3 regions of the Lentzea sp. NPDC005914 genome follow, and region 1 is predicted to be linked to each of the others. Evidence: riboswitches for the same ligand, from Rfam matches in the RefSeq annotation. Region 1 holds a riboswitch; each other region holds the start of a gene.
The links. A riboswitch is a leader RNA that binds a small molecule or an ion and turns the genes downstream of it on or off. The one in region 1 is predicted to bind S-adenosylmethionine.
Positions count from the first base shown of each region.

Region 2: linked by a shared signal. The riboswitch ahead of ABZ345_RS39450 (aminotransferase class V-fold PLP-dependent enzyme) and the one ahead of thrC (threonine synthase) in region 1 are both predicted to bind S-adenosylmethionine.
Region 3: linked by a shared signal. The riboswitch ahead of ABZ345_RS19275 (methionine ABC transporter ATP-binding protein) and the one ahead of thrC (threonine synthase) in region 1 are both predicted to bind S-adenosylmethionine.

Region 1 is NZ_JBEXVQ010000035.1:8,584-14,587, forward strand. It holds gene ABZ345_RS36685 (cytochrome P450) at 1-1,043, shown strand, start outside; gene ABZ345_RS36690 (class I SAM-dependent methyltransferase) at 1,021-1,824, shown strand; gene holA (DNA polymerase III subunit delta) at 1,825-2,793, opposite strand; SAM riboswitch class I at 2,881-3,021, shown strand; gene thrC (threonine synthase) at 3,033-4,289, shown strand; gene ABZ345_RS36705 (hypothetical protein) at 4,436-4,633, opposite strand; gene ABZ345_RS36710 (ComEC/Rec2 family competence protein) at 4,570-6,004, opposite strand, start outside.
Region 2 is NZ_JBEXVQ010000041.1:44,026-50,029, reverse strand. It holds gene ABZ345_RS39460 (RluA family pseudouridine synthase) at 1-41, opposite strand, end outside; gene lspA (signal peptidase II) at 83-934, opposite strand; gene ABZ345_RS39450 (aminotransferase class V-fold PLP-dependent enzyme) at 958-2,289, opposite strand; SAM riboswitch class IV at 2,327-2,441, opposite strand; gene ABZ345_RS39445 (potassium/proton antiporter) at 2,516-3,994, opposite strand; gene ABZ345_RS39440 (M28 family metallopeptidase) at 4,134-5,069, shown strand; gene ABZ345_RS39435 (TetR/AcrR family transcriptional regulator) at 5,070-5,603, opposite strand; gene ABZ345_RS39430 (SRPBCC family protein) at 5,661-6,004, shown strand, end outside.
Region 3 is NZ_JBEXVQ010000012.1:152,445-158,448, forward strand. It holds gene ABZ345_RS19265 (MetQ/NlpA family ABC transporter substrate-binding protein) at 1-651, opposite strand, end outside; gene ABZ345_RS19270 (methionine ABC transporter permease) at 681-1,364, opposite strand; gene ABZ345_RS19275 (methionine ABC transporter ATP-binding protein) at 1,361-2,359, opposite strand; SAM riboswitch class I at 2,576-2,669, opposite strand; gene rsmA (16S rRNA (adenine(1518)-N(6)/adenine(1519)-N(6))-dimethyltransferase RsmA) at 2,758-3,591, opposite strand; gene ABZ345_RS19285 (transglycosylase family protein) at 4,729-6,004, opposite strand, start outside.

The sequences.
Region 1 (6,004 bases):
GCCTGCTGCTGCTCGACTTCGACGAGCACCTGCACCACCGGCGGATCATGCAGCAGGCGTTCCTGCCCGCACGGCTGGCCGCCTATCGCTCACGAATGGTCCCGGCTGTCGGCCGCGAGCTGGCGTCGTGGCCGGTCAGCGCCCGTTTCGAGGTGTACCCGGCGATACGCGAGATGATCTTCAACCTGACGTCCGAGGTGCTCACCGGCTCAGGCCTCGGCGCTGAGGCCGACGAGGTGAACCGGCTGTTCGAAGCGTGTCTGCGCGCCTCGACGGGGATCGTGCGCTTCCCCGTGCCCGGACTGGCCTGGTCTCGCGGGCTGGCGGCCCGGCGGCGCCTGGAAACGATCTTCGGCGCGTGGGTGGCCGAGCGGCGCGCCACTGGTGGGCCGCCCGACAACGTGCTCAGCATGCTCTGCGCGGCCGCCACCGACGAGGGCGACCGGTTCACCGCCACCGACGTGGTCAACCACATGATCCTGTTGCTGCTGGCCGCGCGGGACACGTCGACCATCGCGCTGTCGACGATCGTCTACTACCTCGCCCAGAACCCTTCGTGGCAGGAACGGTGCCGTTCGGACAGTTCGGCGGTGGAACTGGTGCGCAAGGAGGCCCTGCGGCTCGCTCCACCGTTGCCGCACCTGGTCCGGCGTGTGGTGCGGCCGACCAGCGTGCTGGGACACCCGCTCGCCGTCGGCACGTACGTCCAGACCATCCCGCAGTTCAACCACCACATGCACGAGCTGTGGACGAACCCGCTGGCGTTCGACCCGTTGCGGTTCAGCGAGGAACGCGCCGAGGACAAGGTGCACCGGTACGCCTGGATTCCGTTCGGCGGTGGCGTGCACAAGTGCATCGGGATGCACTTCGCGGGCATGGTGGTCGACGCCGTGATGCAGCAGCTGCTGGAGCGCTTCGAGTGGTCCGTCGAGGCCGGCTACGAGGTGCCGTGGAACCGCCGCGGTCTGCCCTTTCCGGCGGATGGACTGCCGGTGCGGCTGACCAGTAGGCATAAGAGCCATGGAATCGCTTCCACGCATTGACTTCGTGGAGCTGCACGACCTCGACCGCACACCGGCCGTGTTGCGCACGCTCCACACCGAGTCCATCGCGCTCATCTACAAGCTGACGAACGCCGCACGGGAGTACTCGGTCCCGTTGGCGCTCGCCCTGCGTCTCGGCGCCGACCACCGGATCGTCGACCTCTGCGCCGGCTCGGGCGGACCGCTGCCGCTGATCCAGCGCAGGCTGCACGGCGAAGGCGTGCACACCCAGGTCACGCTGACCGATCTCGTGCCGAATGTCCGTGCGTTCCAACGGGTTCAGGCCGCGAACCGAAGCGCGCTGCCCGATTGTTGCTCGGTTGACTTCGAGCCGTCGTCCGTCGACGCCACGGACTGCCGGGTGGAGGGGACGCGGACGATCTACGGCGCCTTCCACCACTTCCCGCCGGCGCTTGCCCGGCGCATGCTGCAGAACGCCGTCGACACCCGGTCGCCGATGGTCGTGGTGGACACCAAACGGTCGTTCCTCTACGTGCTGCTGTTCCCGTTCTTGACGACGCTGGCCGTCCTGCTTTCCGCGCCGTTCCAACGCAATCCGCTGCCGCGCTACCTGCTGCGGCTGGTGCTGACCTACCTCGTGCCGGTGCTGCCGTTCATGATGTTCCTCGACAGCGTGGTGTCGTTCCTGCGCATGTACGGGCGCGCGGAACTGCGGCGGATGGTCGACGGCCTCGACAACACCGAGTCGTTCACCTGGAAGATCGGCGTCGTGCCCGGCTTCACGGGAGCCCAGTACCTGATCGGGATCCCGAGAGCCTGATCAGCGGCGGCCGTGCGCCGCGACGATCTTGAGCACCGCGCGCTCGAGCGCGTAGTCGGCATCAGCCGCCACGCCCTTCACGTCGGCGTTCAGCCCCGCGACGATCTGCATCGCGTCGGCGAGACCCGACTGGTCCCAGCCGCGGGCCTGCCCCTGCGCCTTCTTGATCTTCCACGGCGGCATGCCGAGCGGGCCGGCCAGGCTGAACGGGTCGGCCCGGCCCACCGCGGACACGCGCGCGACCGTGCGCACCGCGTCCGCCAGCGCGTCCGCGACCAGCACGTGCGGCACCCCGAGCTGCATGGCCCAGCGCAACGCCTCCATCGCGCCCGCCCGGTCACCGGTCACGGCCTTCTCGGCGACCGCGAACCCGGTCACCTCGGCCTTGCCCTGGTGGTAGCGGCGGATCTCGTCGACCGTCACCTTGCCATCGGTGTCCGACACCAGCTGCGACGACGCGGCGGCGAGCTCGCGCAGGTTCGTGCCCACGGCGTCGATGAGCGTGGCGACGGCCTCGGCGTCGATCTTGCCGCCCGCCCGCCGAATCTCGTTGCGCACGAACGCTTCTCGATCACCGGGCTTGGTGACCTTGGCGCACTCGGTGACCGCGGCACCGGCCTTCTTCAGCTGGCCGGGCAGGTCCTTGGCCGCCTTGCTGCGACCACCGCCCGTGTGCAGAACGACGAGCGTCACCCCGTCCGCGGGCGCCTTGACGTAGGAGAGCACCATGTCGGCGACCTCCTTGCCGATCTCCTGCGCGTTCTGCAGGACGATCACGCGCCCCTCGGCGAACAGCGACGGGCTCACCAGCTCAGCCAGCTCCGGAGGCGTGAGATCAGTCACCTGCACACGGGTCAGGTCGGCGGTCGGATCGACCTTTCGTGCGGCCTCGAGAGCCGCTCGAACAGCCCGTTCGACCAGCAGCTCCTCCTCGCCGACGACGAGGTGCAGTGACTCCGGTGCGCTCACGCTCCGCATCTTCCCACGTCCCGGATCGTGGACGTCTGTGGCTGAGCAACGGACTGGTGCCGTAGCTTGGTGACCACAACTGAACACCGCTCATCCAGAGGGGCAGAGGGAACGGCCCGACGAAGCCCCGGCAACCGGCGTCAGCGCGAGTGCACAACTGTGCACGATTGCGCGCAGACGATCACGGTGCCAATTCCGACCCGTTCGATTTCGCGGGAAAGATGAGGAGATACCTCGCGATGACTGCTGTCTCTGTGCCCACGAGCACCAAGTTCGACCTCGGCCCCGCCCGCGCACTGCTGTGCCGGGAATGTGGCAATGAAACCCCTCTCGCTCCTGAGTACGCCTGTCTGGAGTGTTTCGGGCCGCTGGAAGTGGCCTACGACTTCGGCAAGATCCGGCGCGAGGACATCGAGGCCGGCCCCAGGTCGATCTGGCGCTACCGCGGCCTTCTCCCCGTTCCGTCCACTGTGGAACAGCACCCGAACACCGACCCCGGCGGCACCCGCCTGGTCGAGGCCCACAACCTCGCCAAGGCACTGGGCGTCCGCAAGGTCTGGGTGAAGGACGACACCGGCAACCCCACCCACTCTTTCAAGGACCGCGTGGTCGGCGTAGCCCTGGCCGCCGCCCGCGAGCTGGGCTTCAAGGTGCTGGCCTGCCCGTCCACCGGCAACCTGGCGAACGCCGTGGCCGCGGCCGCCGCCCGTGCCGGCTGGCAGTCGGTCGTTCTAGTTCCCTCCAATCTCGAGCGCGCCAAGATCCTGATGAGCGCCGTCTACGAGGGCGCTCTGATCGCCGTCGACGGCAACTACGACGACGTGAACCGCCTGGCCCAGGAACTCGCCGCGGAGCACGAGGACTGGGCGTTCGTGAACGTCAACGTCCGCCCGTACTACGCGGAGGGCTCGAAGACCCTCGGCTACGAGGTCGCCGAACAGCTCGGCTGGCGCCTGCCCGACCAGATCGTCGTGCCCATCGCCTCCGGCTCGCAGCTCACCAAGGTCGACAAGGCCTTCCGCGAACTCGGCCAGCTCGACCTCGTCGAGGCCACCCCGTACCGCGTCTTCGGCGCCCAGGCCACCGGCTGCTCGCCCGTGTCCGCCGCGTACAAGGAAGGCCACGACGTCATCCGCCCGGTCCGCCCGGACACCATCGCCCGCTCGCTGGCGATCGGCGCCCCGGCCGACGGCCCGTACGTGCTCGACGCGGTCCGCCGCACCAACGGCGCCATCGAGGACGTGACCGACGAAGAGGTCGTCGAGGGCATCAAGCTCCTCGCCCGCACCGAGGGCATCTTCGCCGAGACCGCCGGCGGCGTGACCGTGGCGACGGCGAAGAAGCTCATCGAGTCGGGCCAGCTCGACCCGGACGCCGAGACCGTGCTGCTGATCACCGGCGACGGCCTGAAGACCCTCGACGCGCTCGGCGACACGATCGGCCCGCGCGCGACGGTGCCGCCGTCGGCCGAGGCTGTCATCAAGGCGCTGGCATAACCGGCACTGGGTTAAATCACCTCCTTCCGGTCCGGGGACGCTCCTGCGTCCCCGGACCGCTTGTTCGAAGCGGACGGAGGCCACGGCTCAGCAGGAAGCCAAGCTGCGATGAGGTGATCTACAGCGTCAAAGAAGCCTCCGTGGCCTCAGAGGGAAATCGCCTCCGTCCGCATCCAGCCCGTGCGCGGGAAGCGTCGCAAGCCCTCCATCACGTGCGGCCCGATCGGCTCCACGTTCGCCCGCCACGCCACGATCCGTTGCGGCCACGGGGCTTCCGCCTTCAGCACGTTGTAGTGGTAGTCGTGCCAGTCGTGCGGCGCGATCCGCAGACCGTCGTCGAACACGTGCTCCGAGACGAGCTCGTACGCCTCCTCCGGCTTGGCGGCCTTGGTGGGCGGCAGGACGTGCGTGGTCGTCGCCCGGTAGGTGAGGGCGCGGGTGCCGTCTTCGAGTGTTTCGCAGATGTAGTAACCGAAATCGGGTTTGAGCTCGTCGTGCGGCCATGGCATCGCCGAGTAGTTCGTCTGCCACATCGCCCACGCGAGTCCCGGTGCACCACCGGGAACCGGGTACCGCGCGTTGTACAGCCTGATCCAAGCCATCCTCTTCTCCTTCTCACTATTCGGTTTCCCGGCAACACGGCCAGGTCGCCGTCCTTGTCCGTGCGCAACACCAGCGCACCTCCCGCCCGCAACATGTCGAGCACATGCGGGCTGGGGTGGCCGTAGCGGTTGCCCGTGCCCACGCTCACCAGCGCGATCCGCGGCTGCGTGGCCTTGAGGAACGCGGGCAACGAGTACCGCGACCCGTGGTGCGGCACCTTGAGCACGTCGACCCTGAGGTCCCGCTCCCCCAGCAACGCCGATTGGCCTGCCAGTTCGACGTCCCCGGTGAGCAGCACGCGGCCTGCCCTGGTGTTCGCCTTGAGCACGAGCGAGTAGTCGTTGACCGTCGTGTTCGAGTCGTCCGCTGTCGGCGGCCGCCTCGGACCCAGCACCTCCAGTTCCAGTCCAGGCCAGGCGAACCGCTCGCCCACCTTGGGTTCCACGACCCGCACACCATGACCGCGGGCCTGCTTGCTGACCTCCTTCCACGCCCACTCGGGCTCCTTGAGCGGCCCCACCGCCACCGCGCCCACCGCACGCCCGGCGAGCACCGCAGGCAGGCCCTGCACGTGATCCGCGTGCAGATGGGTCAGCACGAGGAGCGGAATCCTCTTGACTCCCAACGACTTCAGGCAACGGTCGACAGCACCGGGGTCGGGCCCGGTGTCGACCACGACCGCCCTGTCGGCCTCGTCGGTCGCCAGAACCAGCGCGTCGCCCTGGCCCACGTCGCACGTGACGACCTTCCAGCCGTCCGGTGGCCAAGCCGGTGCCACGATCTTCATCGGCACCAGCACCACGAATCCGCCGACCAGCACCGCGACGACCAATGTCCGCGTCTTCTTCAGCCGCAGCAGCAACACCACCGCCACCGTGACCGCTGCGAGCGCGACCGCCCCGACCCAGCCCTTCGGCCAGCCGACCGATGCGCCGGGCACGGTTGCCGCCTGCCGTCCGACCTGGATCAGCCAGGTCACCGCCGGCCCCGCGACGTGCACGACCAGTTCGGCGCCCGGCCGGTACACCGGCCCGATGACGGCCGCCACCACGCCCAGGACCGTTGCCGGCGCGACCACCGGCCCGGTGACCAGGTTGGCGACGATGGACAAG
Region 2 (6,004 bases), on a different contig from region 1:
GACAACCCGAGCAGCTTCGCGAGGCCCGCGTCGACACGCATGCCCTCGAGCCCATCGGGAATCGGCAGCGTTCGATATCCGCTCACGCGTCGACCTTCTTCTCTTCTTTGTGGACCGTCCCGTCGTAGTCGTGCTGCATGAGCGCCAGCACCACGATCGTCGCGCCACCGCAGACGATCGCCATGTCGGCGACGTTGAACACCGGCCACACACGGCCGAACGGGTCGAAAAGCGACAGGAAGTCCACCACGTGGCCGCGCATCGGCCCCGGCTCCCGGAACAGGCGGTCGGCGAGATTGCCGACGGCACCGCCCAGAACGAGCCCCAGGCCGATAGCCCAGGGCTGGGAGCGCAGGTTGCGCGAGATCCAGAGGATGAACCCGGCGACGCCCAGCGCGATGAGCGCGAGGATCCACGTCATCCCCTCGGCCATGCCGAACGCGGCACCGGGGTTGCGGACGAACGTCAGGTAGAGCACGCCCCCGAACAGCTTGATCGGGTCGGCACCCTCGAGGAACGCCACGGACAGGACTTTGGTGAGGACGTCCAGGGCCAGCACCCCGGCGGCCAGGACGGCGAGGATCTTGGTCCGCGGCTCCGGCAGCGACCCGGTGATCGAGAATTCCGGCTCGATGACGTCGTCCTCGGACACGACGCGCTCGGCGGGCTTCTCGTCGTCGGTCGCCGCGTCCGTCGCCGCGTCCGTCGCCGTGTCCGTTTTTGGGGCCGGCTTCTCCTCGACCACGACCACGGCGACAGCCTCGGTGGCGGTGTCGGTGCCGGCCTCAGAACCGGTGTCGTCGTCATCGTCATCGGCCAGGTCGAGCCCGACGAACTCGTTCGACTTCCGTCCCTCGACCGGCTTCGGCTCGCTGACCTGCTCTTCCGCAGGCTTCTCAGCGGCCTTCTCGGCGGCCTTGGACTCGTCACTCACCAGGTCATTGTCCACTACCGGGACTACGCGAGGAACGGCGGCAGGGTTCGGCAGTCGTCCTCTGGCACCCAGCGGCCGTCGCGCTGCGTGTAGGTCCACTTCGGACCCTCGGTGACGAGAGTGCGCAGCGCCGCCACCAAACGGTCCACGTGCTCGGCCGTCGTACCCAGGCCGATCGACGCGCGGACCGCGCGGTCCTCGTGCGATCCGGCCTGCTTGACGAGCCGTCCGACGATCACGTGCGCGCAGAACGCCCCGTCACGGACGCCGATGCCGTACTCGGCGGACAGCGCCGCCGCGAGGAAGCCCGCGTCGAAGCCGGAGATCGTGAAGCTCACGACGCCCACCTTGTCGGCGTCGGTCAGGATCGACAGCTCGCGGAAGCCGGGGATCGTGCGCAGACCGTCGTACAGGCGCGTGAGCAGCTCCTGCTCGTGCGCGACCGTCTGCTCCCAGTGCCGCGACAGGATCTCGCAGGCCGCCGCCAGTGCGTGCACGCCGACGACGTTCGGGCTGCCGGCCTCGTGCCGCTCGGGCACCGCGGACCAGGCCACGCCCAGCCGGTCGCCGTGGTCGGTCACCTTGGCCGTCGCACCGCCGCCCACCAGGTACGGCTGGGCCTGCTGCAGCCAGTCCGCGCGGCCCACGAGCACACCGGCACCGAACGGCGCGTAGATCTTGTGGCCGGAGAACGCGATGTAGTCGACGCCCAGCTCACGGGCGTCGATCGGGCGGTGCGGGGCGAGCTGCGCGGCGTCGAGGGCGATGCGCGCGCCGTGCCGGCGGGCGACCTTCGCGAGCTCCTCGACCGGCCACAGCTCCCCCGTGACGTTGGACGCCCCGGTGACGATCACGAGCCGTGGGCCGACCGGGGCGGCGGCCAACGCCCGGTCCAGTGCGACCACTGCGGCACCGGACGAAGACGGGGCGGGAATGCGCTGAACGTTGGGCCCGCGCCACGGCAGCAGAGCCGCGTGGTGCTCGCTGTCGAACAGAACGACGGCGGTGTTCTTGGGAACGCTGCGCGCCAACAGGTTAAGCGAATCGGTGGTGTTGCGGGTGAAGACGACAGCGTCGGAGGAACGCGCGCCCACGAACTTGCGGATGCGGTCACGCGCCTGCTCGTAGACGCGGGTCGAGACCTGGGAGGCGAACCCGGCGCCGCGGTGCACGCTGGCGTACCAGGGCAGCAGCTCGTCGACGGCGTCGCGCACCTCCTGCAGACACGGCGCCGAAGCCGCGTGGTCGAGGTTCGCATACGTCACGCGCTCTCCGGTGACGAGCGGAACTCGCAGGTCAGAGCCGACGACAGCAGGAACCGTGGTGACCGTGCCAGGGGTGATCGCGAGCGTCATCGAGCTGCCTCCGAGGCCAGGGGCCCCGTTGTGCGAAGGCCCGCGCTTGACCGGCGCCCCACGCGCCGGACCAGGTCCTCACCAAGGGCACCCCACCGCGGTTGGAGGGTTGCCGGCCAGCAAGCTTGGGCTTGACGCTGGCTCTCATGACCTGCCGATGACGTTAGCGGAGCCCCCAGCGGTGAGTCGACCACCGATCACATGCTGAGAAGCCTCGGAAACCGAGCTAGTCTCCGGTCTCGCCCTTCCACCGTGCGTAGCGACCCGCCCTGTCGACCGCACGTACGCGCCGCTCAGCGGCATCGCGCGCCTCTTCGGTGGTGACGATGAGCAACTGGTCGTCGGTCTGCAGCCGGGTCGTCGGCTGTGGCGTGAAACTCTTTCCCGACCGCACCACGAGGCTCACCGTGGCGCCGCTCGGCAGCCGCAGCTCGGTCATGTAGACGCCGTGCAGCTTCGACCCGCGCTGGATGTGCACCTGCAGCAGCTCGGCGCCCAGCTCGTCCAGCGGCGACGAGTCGACCTGCACCTCCTGCGCCTCCCCCGCACGCACCAGCCCGAGTCGTCGTGCGAGGAACGGCAGCGTCGTGCCCTGCACCACCGTCAGCACGATGACCAGCACGAACACCGCGTCGACCAGCTCGCGCGCACCCTCGACGCCCTGGATCAACGGGATCAGCGCGAACACGATCGGCACCGCGCCGCGCAGCCCCGACCAGGACAGGAACGCCTGTTCCCGCCACGGCACCTTGAACGGCAGCGAGGCGAGCACGACGGACAGCGGCCGGGCAACGAACGTCAGCACCACGCCCGCGATCAGCGCGGGCACCAGCGCGTCCAGCAACCGCCCCGGCGAGGCGTAGAGGCCGAGCAGGACGAACAGCCCGATCTGGGCGAGCCACCCCAGCCCCTCGGCGAACGAGAGCGTGTCGGCGCGGTGCGGCAGGCGGGCGTTGCCCAGTGCGAGCGCGGCGACGTAGGTGGCGAGGAACCCGGACGCGTGCGCCAGATCGCCCGCGGTGTAGGCGATCACGCACACCGCCACGGTGGCGAGCGGGTAGAGACCGGTGGACGGCAACGCCGCGCGTCTCAACGCCGCCGCACCGAACACGCCGAGCAATGCGCCGATGAGCGCGCCCGCGCCCAGTTCGTAGAGCACGAGCAGCGGTGCGGTCCACGAGATCTTGTCCGAGGAGGCCAGCAGCACGACGGCGATGTAGACCGGCGCGTCGTTGAGCCCGGATTCGAGCTCGAGCGCGCCCGTGAGGCGCGCCCCCACGCCTAATGACCGCAGAACGCTGAACACGGCGGCCGCGTCCGTGGACGACAGCACCGCGCCCCAGAGCAGCGCCATCCGCCAGTCGAGGCCGAGCAGGAAGTGCAACGCCGTGCCGGTGACCGCGACACTCACCACAACGGCCACTGTGGACAGTGCCACGCCCAACCACAGCGAGGTTTTCACGGCTTGCCAACGGGTCGTGAGCCCGCCCTCGGTCAGGATCAGCACGAGTGCCGCGATGCCGAGCGACTGCGTCAGGTCCGCGTCGTCGAACTTGATGCCGAACACCGACTCGCCCAGGACCACGCCGATGCCCAGGTACAGCAGCAACGAGGGCAGGCCGAGCCGAGTCGACACCCGCACCGCGATCACGGAGATCAGCAGAACGGCTGCGCCGATGCCCAGCACGACCGTGATGTCACCCACCTGGACCATTCTGGTTGATCACCACCGAATTGGACGAATCAGACGCGTTAACAACACCAGCCGTTCGCACCTACTGAGCGCATGCGCGCTGGAGCATGTTGATCAGTGGCTCAATCCCCACCCTGCACGGAGTTGAACCATGAGGATCCTGATCGCGCTGGCGGCCGCCTTGATGGTGACCGGAACCACAGCAGCGCAAGCGGCGGCTCCGGCCGTCGCGGCGGCACCGAACATCAACGTCGCGAACGTCCAGGCGCACCTCGCCCAGTTCCAGTCGATCGCGAACTCGAACGGCGGCAACCGCGCCCACGGTCGTCCTGGCTTCAAAGCCTCGATCGACTGGGTGAAGGGCAAGCTGGACGCGGCGGGCTTCACCACGCGCGTGCAGTCGTTCACCTACGGCGGCGCCACCGGCTACAACGTGATCGCCGACTACCCCGGCGGCGACGCGAACAACGTCGTCATGCTCGGAGCCCACCTGGACAGCGTCACCAGGGGCCCCGGCATCAACGACAACGGCAGCGGCTCCGCTTCGATCCTGGAGGTCGCCCTCCAGATGAAGGCCACCGGCTTCAAGCCCACCAAGCACGTGCGGTTCGGCTGGTGGGGCGCGGAGGAGCTCGGCCTGATCGGCTCGAAGGCCTACGTCAGGTCCCTGCCCGCCGCCGACAAGACGAAGATCAAGTCATACCTGAACTTCGACATGACCGGCTCACCCAACCCCGGTTACTTCGTCTACAACGGCCGGGAACAGGGGATTCCGCCCGGCTCGGTGGCACTCCAGCAGCGACTGGAGGCGGCCTTCACGTCGTTCGGCATCAAGAGCGACCTGACGAACGTCGACGGCCGGTCCGACCACGCGGCGTTCGCGGCCGCCGGGATCCCGACCAGCGGCACCTACGCCGGCGGCGACGAGCCCAAGTCCGCGGCACAGGCGGCGAAATGGGGTGGCACGGCCGGCCAGTTCGACCGCTGCTACCACCAGTCCTGCGACACCACGGCGAACATCAACGCCACGGTGCTCGACAAGCACGCGGACGTGATCGCCTCCACGGTGTGGGGGCTGGCTGCCTGATCATCGCCTGGTGAGCACCTGCACGGCCTCGTCGAGCACCGGTTCGACGAGGCCGGGCAGGGTCACGTACATCTGCGCCTGACCCAGGTAGAGGCTGAACGCGATCAACGCGCGCTTCTTCGCGTGCTCGTGGTCGAACCCGAGCTGCTCGAACAGCTTCGTCAGGTACCCCAGCCGCCGCTCGGTGACGCGCTTGAGGACCGGCGCGATCACCTCGTTCTCGGCGTTGGCCTGCAACGCCATCTCCACCGAGCCGTTGCGCTGCCGGCCCAGCACCGTCGCGAACAACGTCCTGAGCTTGTCCTGCGGGGTCTTCTCCGACTCCACCAGCTCGATGACCCGCTCGGTGTGCTCCCGTTCCCACCGCTCGACCGTCGCCTTCAGCAGCGCGTCGCGGTTCGGGAAGTGGTGGTAGACGCTCCCCTTCGTCGCCCCGGCCCTGGCCGCGAGCGGCTCGACGGCGACGGCCTGCAGCCCTCCCTCCGCCAACGCTCTCAGCGCTATCTCAGTCCAGTCTTCACGGGTGCGGCGCATTTCCGTACGCTAGCGTATGCTTCGCCAACATACGGTGCCGTATGGAAGGAGCGTGTCATGGTCCGCAACGTGCACGAGCGGGAGTTACCGGTCCCAGCAGGACCGTTCGTCGATCGCATCCAGGAGCTGTGGCCGGTGCAGGGATGGCCGGCGATGAAGTTCGACCGGCCGCTGGGAGCCGGAGCGGACGGCGGGCACGGCCCGATCCGCTACCGGTGCGTGGCTTTCACACCGGGTTCGTCGATCACCTTCGAGTTCACCAACGTCTCAGGAACTCACACGTTGTCCGCGGACGGCAATGTCCTGCGCCACGAGCTCGCCGCCTCGTTCGACCTGGCGGGCCGGCTCCGCTGGGCACTCGTGACGCGATGGCTGCACGACGCCCTGCTGGAAGACTTCCT
Region 3 (6,004 bases), on a different contig from region 1:
GCCCTCGGCCTTCTCCAGCGCGAGCGCGTCCGTGGCCGGCTTGAGGCCCGCGTCGATGGCGTAGTTGCCGTTGATCACCGACGCGTCGGTGTCCTCCAGTGAACGGGGCAGCTGAGCGGCTTCCAGCGGCACGAACTGCAGGTTCTTGGGGTTCTCCGCGATGTCGCGCACGGTCGGCTGGTCCACGGCCTTGAGCTTGATCAGGCCGTTGGCCTCGAGCAGCTTCAGGCCGCGCGCCTCGTTCGTGGCGTCGTTCGCGACGGCGATCTTGGCGTTCTGCGGCAGCTCGCCGACCTTCTTGGCCTTCTTGGAGTAGAGGCCCAGCGGCTCGACGTGAACAGGGGCGATCCACTCGACCTTGGCGCCGCTCTCCTTCGTGAAGGTCGCCAGGTACGGGACGGTCTGGAAGTAGTTGGCGTCGAGCGAGCCGTCGACCAGCGCGGTGTTGGGCTGCACGTAGTCGGTGAACTCGACGACCTCGACCTTCAGGCCCTTCTGCGCGGCGAGGTTCTCCGCCACGTACTTGAGGATCTGCGCGTGCGGGACGGGCGAGACGCCGACCTTCAACGTGTCCGAAGAGGACGCGCCACCGGACGAGCAAGCGGACAAAACAGTCAGGGCAGCCGCGATCAGGGCAGCACGAATACGCATTACGTTCCTTTTGAGAAATTACGAGTGGTTCAGACGGAGGCGTGCCTGCGCCGGTCGGACGCGCGGGCGGCACGGGTGAAGCCGAGCTGGATCAGTGTCGTGAGCACGGCGAGCCACGCCACGGTGCTCCACAGGATCCGGTCGTTGAAGCGCTGGTAGCCCTCGCGGATCGCCAGGTCGCCGAGGCCACCGCCGCCGATCACGCCCGCCATGGCGGAGTAGCCGATCAGGGCGATCACGGTGACGCCGATGGCGTTGATCAGCGCGGGCAGCGACTCGCGGATCAGCACGCTGCGCACGATCCTGATGGTCGAGGCACCGGTCGTCACCGCGGCCTCGACCACGGTCACGTGCACCTCGGACAGGATGTTCTGCACGAGCCGTCCGACGAACGGGATCGCACCCACGGCCAACGGCACGATGACCGCCGTACTACCGATGGATCCGCCGACGATGAGGTGGGTGACCGACGTGAGCGCGACGAGCAGCACGATGAACGGCATCGAGCGGCCCAGGTCGGTGATGAAGCCGAGAACGCGGTGCAGCGCCTGGTTCGGCCGCAGCCCGCCCTTGGCGGTGAGCTGCAGCCAAACTCCGACGGGAATTCCGAAAGCTGTGGCGATCACGGTGGAGACGCCGACCATGTACAGCGTCTCCCCGGTGGCCTCGACGAGGTAGCTCAGCACGTCGGGCCAGGGTGTTGCAGACCTCACGCAGCTACTCCCTGCGGCCCCTTCAGGGACCTCTGCACCGCACCGCCGGCCTCGCTGATCCACTCCAGCGCGGAGTCGGACCGCTCGCCGTTCAGGCCGAGGCGGAACCGCGCGACCGGAGTCTCGCCCAGACGCGTGAGGCCACCGCCGACGATGTTCAGCTCGACGCCGAACCGGTGCGACACCTCGGGCAGCAGGGCACCGACCGCGGCGAACCCGACGAGCACGACGTCCGCGACGCGGTCGTAGGCGCTCTCGTTGATCGGGTTCAGGTCGACGGCGGGCAGCAGCGCACTGCTCGTACGGCTGCCGGCGTCGCCGACCAGGTCGAGGACCTTGCCATGCTCGACGACGCGACCCTGCTCCAGCACGGCGACGTCATCGCAGATCTTCCGGACCACGCCCATGTCGTGCGTGACGATGAGCACGGTCACACCCAGCTCAGCGCGCGCACGGTCGAGCACGGTCAGCACGGATCCGGTGGTCTCCGGGTCGAGCGCTGACGTGGGCTCGTCGGCGAGCAGAACTGACGGGTTCGCGGCGAGTGCGCGCGCCACCGCGATGCGCTGACGCTGCCCGCCGGACAGCTGGTCGGGGTAGGAGGCGGCCTTGTCGGTCAGGCCGACGAGGTCCAGCAGCTCGCCAACACGGCTGCGGCGCTGCGGTCCGGGGATGCCCGCACTCTCGAGCGGCAGGGCGATGTTGCCGGCGGCGGTGCGCTGCCTGAGGAGGGAATCCCCTTGCGGCACAACGCCGATCTGCCTGCGGGCGGCCCTCAGGGCCGACCCGTCCAGCGCGGTGATGTCCGTGCCGTCGACGCGAATGGCGCCGGAGTCGGGACGCTCGAGCAGCGCAACGCAGCGCGCGAGCGTCGACTTGCCGGCCCCGCTCGGGCCGACCACGCCGAGCACGGTGCCCGCCCCGACGTCGAGGGTCACGCCGTTGAGGGCGTTGACACCCTGGAAGGACTTGGTGAGGTTTTCGACTGTGATCACGTCTGCTCCACGGCTGCGCGCGACGGCACACACGCCTCGTGGGCGGTGCGCGGTCGGAGTTCTGCTGCTCAGGTGTGCGCCACTCTTAGGCTGAGTGCGCGTCAAAGGACTTTGAGAAGGCGCCTTAGACGAGGTGGCGACGACATGCAGAGGACGTGCGGCGGCACTGGTCGACGACTCGCCGGCGCGTCAGCATTCGCGTGGTACCCATGTGATCCTCCATCGGTCCTGGCGTTAGCACCTGCCCGCATCCAGCGGGTGGTTGCTGCGACGTCGTAGAGCCAGGTCTCTCAGTCGCTCCGGATGGCAAGTAGCAGTCAACCGGACGCACGTTCGGTTGCGCAAGCCAGAATCCGATTCGTTCGACAGATCACACTGTTGGCCGATGGATCTCCGGCCTAGACCTCCGCGATCCGGATGAAGTCGATCACGCTGAGCTGCTCACCCCTGGCCTGAGGGTCGACGCCGGCCTCTTCGAGCAGCTCGTCGATGTTGACGTCGTGCGCGCCCGCCCACCCCTTGAGGGCCGCGCGGAGCGTCTTGCGGCGTTGCGCGAAGGCCGCGTCGACGATCCCGAAGAGCCTCTTGCGGTCCACTGTGGACAGCGGACTTTCGTGACGGCGAAAGGAAACCAGGCCCGAGTCCACGTTGGGCGCGGGCCAGAAGACGTTCCTGCCGACCGGCCCGGCCTTCTTCGCCTTCCCGTACCAGGCGATCTTCACGCTGGGGACGCCGTAGATCTTGCTGCCGGGGTCGGCGGCCATCCGGTCGGCGACCTCGGCCTGCACCATCACCAGGCCCTTTTGGAGGCTCGGGAGCTCGTGCAGGAGGTGCAGGACCACCGGCACGGCGACGTTGTAGGGCAGGTTGGCCACGATCGCGGTGGGCTGGACCACGAGGTCGTCTCGAGTGACCTTCATGGCGTCCTTGAGGACGACGTGCAGCTTGGCCGCGTTCTCGGGGTCCATCTCGCTCGCGGTCTGCGGGAGGCGGTGTGCGAGCGGGGGGTCGATCTCCACCGCCACGACCTGCTTGGCGCTGGGGAGCAGGGCGAGGGTCAGGGAACCCAGGCCCGGGCCGACCTCCAGGACGATGTCGTCTTGCGTGAGGCCGGCTGCGGCGACGATCTTGCGGACCGTGTTGGGGTCGTGCACGAAGTTCTGGCCCAGCTTCTTGGTGGGTCGGATGCCCAGCTCTTCGGCCAGACGTCTCACTTCGGCGGGTCCCAGCAGGCTCACTTGAGCATTCTCGCAGGTGGGTTGGGGGGATGGAGGGCGGGTGTCGGGGTGGGGGCTGGAGGGAGTGCCGAGGGGGTGGGTGCTGGAGGCCGAATGGCAGGGGGCGGGTAGCGGCGGACGGGCCGGCGACAAGCGGGCGGACGGGCAGCGAGCGGACGGGCAGCGAGCGGACGGGCAGCGAGCGGACGGGCTGCAGCGAGCGAGCGGGCGGGCAGCGAGCGGGCGGCAGCGGGTACCGGGGGCGGGCGGGAGCCGGGGGCAGGAGCCATAGGGCGAGTGGGCTGGGGCGGGTGCCTGAGAGCGGGTGGCAGGGGCGAGCGACAGCCGGGTGGGCGGCAGCGGACGGGCGGGTGCCGGGAGCGGGTGCCGGGAGCGGGTGCCGGGAGCGGGTGCCGGGAGCGGGTGCCGGGAGCGGGTGCCGGGAGCGGGTGCCGGGAGCGGGTGGTCACCTTGCGAGGGCTGGTCACGTTCCAGCGGAGGGTCGCCAGCAGTGCGGGCCGGTCGCGTTCCAGCGTGCTTGCGAGGGCAATACCGGGCCGGGTCAAGTCATCGCCGCTTCGCGACGATTGCGATTGGGGCTTGACTTCGAGCCTCTAGCGAGATGCTTCATCGGCCTTAAAAGGCCGGGCATAAGGAGCCCGGCCGTTCCCTCAACGGTAGCATCTCGCACTCGAAGTCAAGCCCCAATCGCCGGGCTGCGCACGTCATCACCGCAGCTCAGAGGGCAGAGGTTCGGACGGCTCGCTTCGCATCGCCATTGGCGGCAGGGCTGCTCGCCTTCGGCATCGCTGGCGATCAAAAGCCCATTCTCCGGGCGGGCTCGTGGTCAGCCCTCGCCATCGCACCCGTGCCATGGCTGTCTGGCGGGTGGGTGGTCCCGGCTGACGCCATCCACCTGCCAGCGGGCCTGTCTACCGCGCCTATGGCAGGTGCGTGATCCCGCCAGCGAAGCCGCCCTCGACCCCTGGGCGGGTGCGTGATCTCGGCTGGCGCCACCCACCCGCCAGCGAGCCCGCCCACGCAGCCTGGGCCGGGTGCTTGCCCGCCTGGCCCGGCCCCGGACACGACGAAGGCCGCCCCCAGCGAATCGGGAGCGGCCTCGGTCAAGAAACAGCCGAAGTGGGTGCCGTTTTACGGCAGGCCCAGCTTTGCTCGGCAGCCCGGCCAGGCGCCGTAGGTGCCGCCTGCGCGGTCGCGGAGCTTCGTGGCGATGGCGATCTGCTGTTCGCGGGTGGCCTGGTGCGGGAGGGCGGCGTAGGCGGTGCCGCCGTTCGCGGCCCAGGTGCCTGCGTTGAACTGGAGGCCGCCGTAGTAGCCGTTGCCCGTGTTGATGTCCCAGCGGCCGCCTGCCTCGCAGCCGGCGAGGCGGTCCCAGACGGCGCCGTCGGGGAGGGGCTTGGTGCCCACGGTGACCTTCTTGGGCTTCGGCTCCTTGGTGACCTTGCCGCCGATCTTCTCGCGGCTGATCTCCTTGCCGTTCTTCACGGTCACGCGGTAGGTCGAGACCTGCTCGCCGGCCTCGCCCGGGTCGGTGACTTTCTGCTCGCCCGCGTTCATGTTCGGGTCGTTGGTCTTCTCGACCGGCGGGGCGACCGGCTCGTTCACGTTGATGACCGTGACGCCGGTGCGGGAGATGTAGACCTCGGCGCCGGTCGCGATCTTGACGTCCGTGCCGGAGGCGACGGCGTCTTCGGGGCCGAGGGAGAGGTTCTCGTTCTTCAGCAGCTCGTCGACGGTGACCGCGGTGGTCTGGATCTCGCGGACCGGGTTGGCGCCGTCGAAGAGCTTGACGAGCTTGCGGGTCTTGACCTCCAGGTTCATGCCTCCGAGAGGCACGTCCTGGCTACCCGGCGCGGAGAACCAGGCGCCTTCGGTCGGCACGCCCATCTGGCGGGCGGCTTCCTCGACGGTGACCGAGCGGACCCAGTCCTCGTGGGCCTGGCCGTCGACACTCATCTTGACGAGGCGGCCGCGGTCGAGGGTGATCTTGCCGCCGTCGGAGACCGGGGCGTTCAGCGAAGGCGACAGGGCGTCGTGCTCGCCGACGACGATGCCTTCCTCGGCGAGGACCTCGCCGACCGTGCCCTCGTACGAGTGGACGGTCTGCGTCGCACCGTCGACGTCGACGGTCAGCGACTTGTCCATCGCCATCGCGGTCACGCCGCCGCCGGAGATGGAGACGAGGACCGCGGCGACCGCGCCCTTGAGGAAGCGGCGCTTCCAGGACGTGACGGCGCTGACGAGGAGCTGCGGGTCCTGCTTCTCCTCTTCCTCCGACGGGAGGACGAGGGGCGGCATGATCGTCGTCTCGGCGTTGATGAGACGGATCAGCTCGTCGACGTCGACGTTCGCCGTGGCGAGGAGCTCGTCGGCGTCCGGGCCGAGCACCTCGAGCACGTCCGCGGGC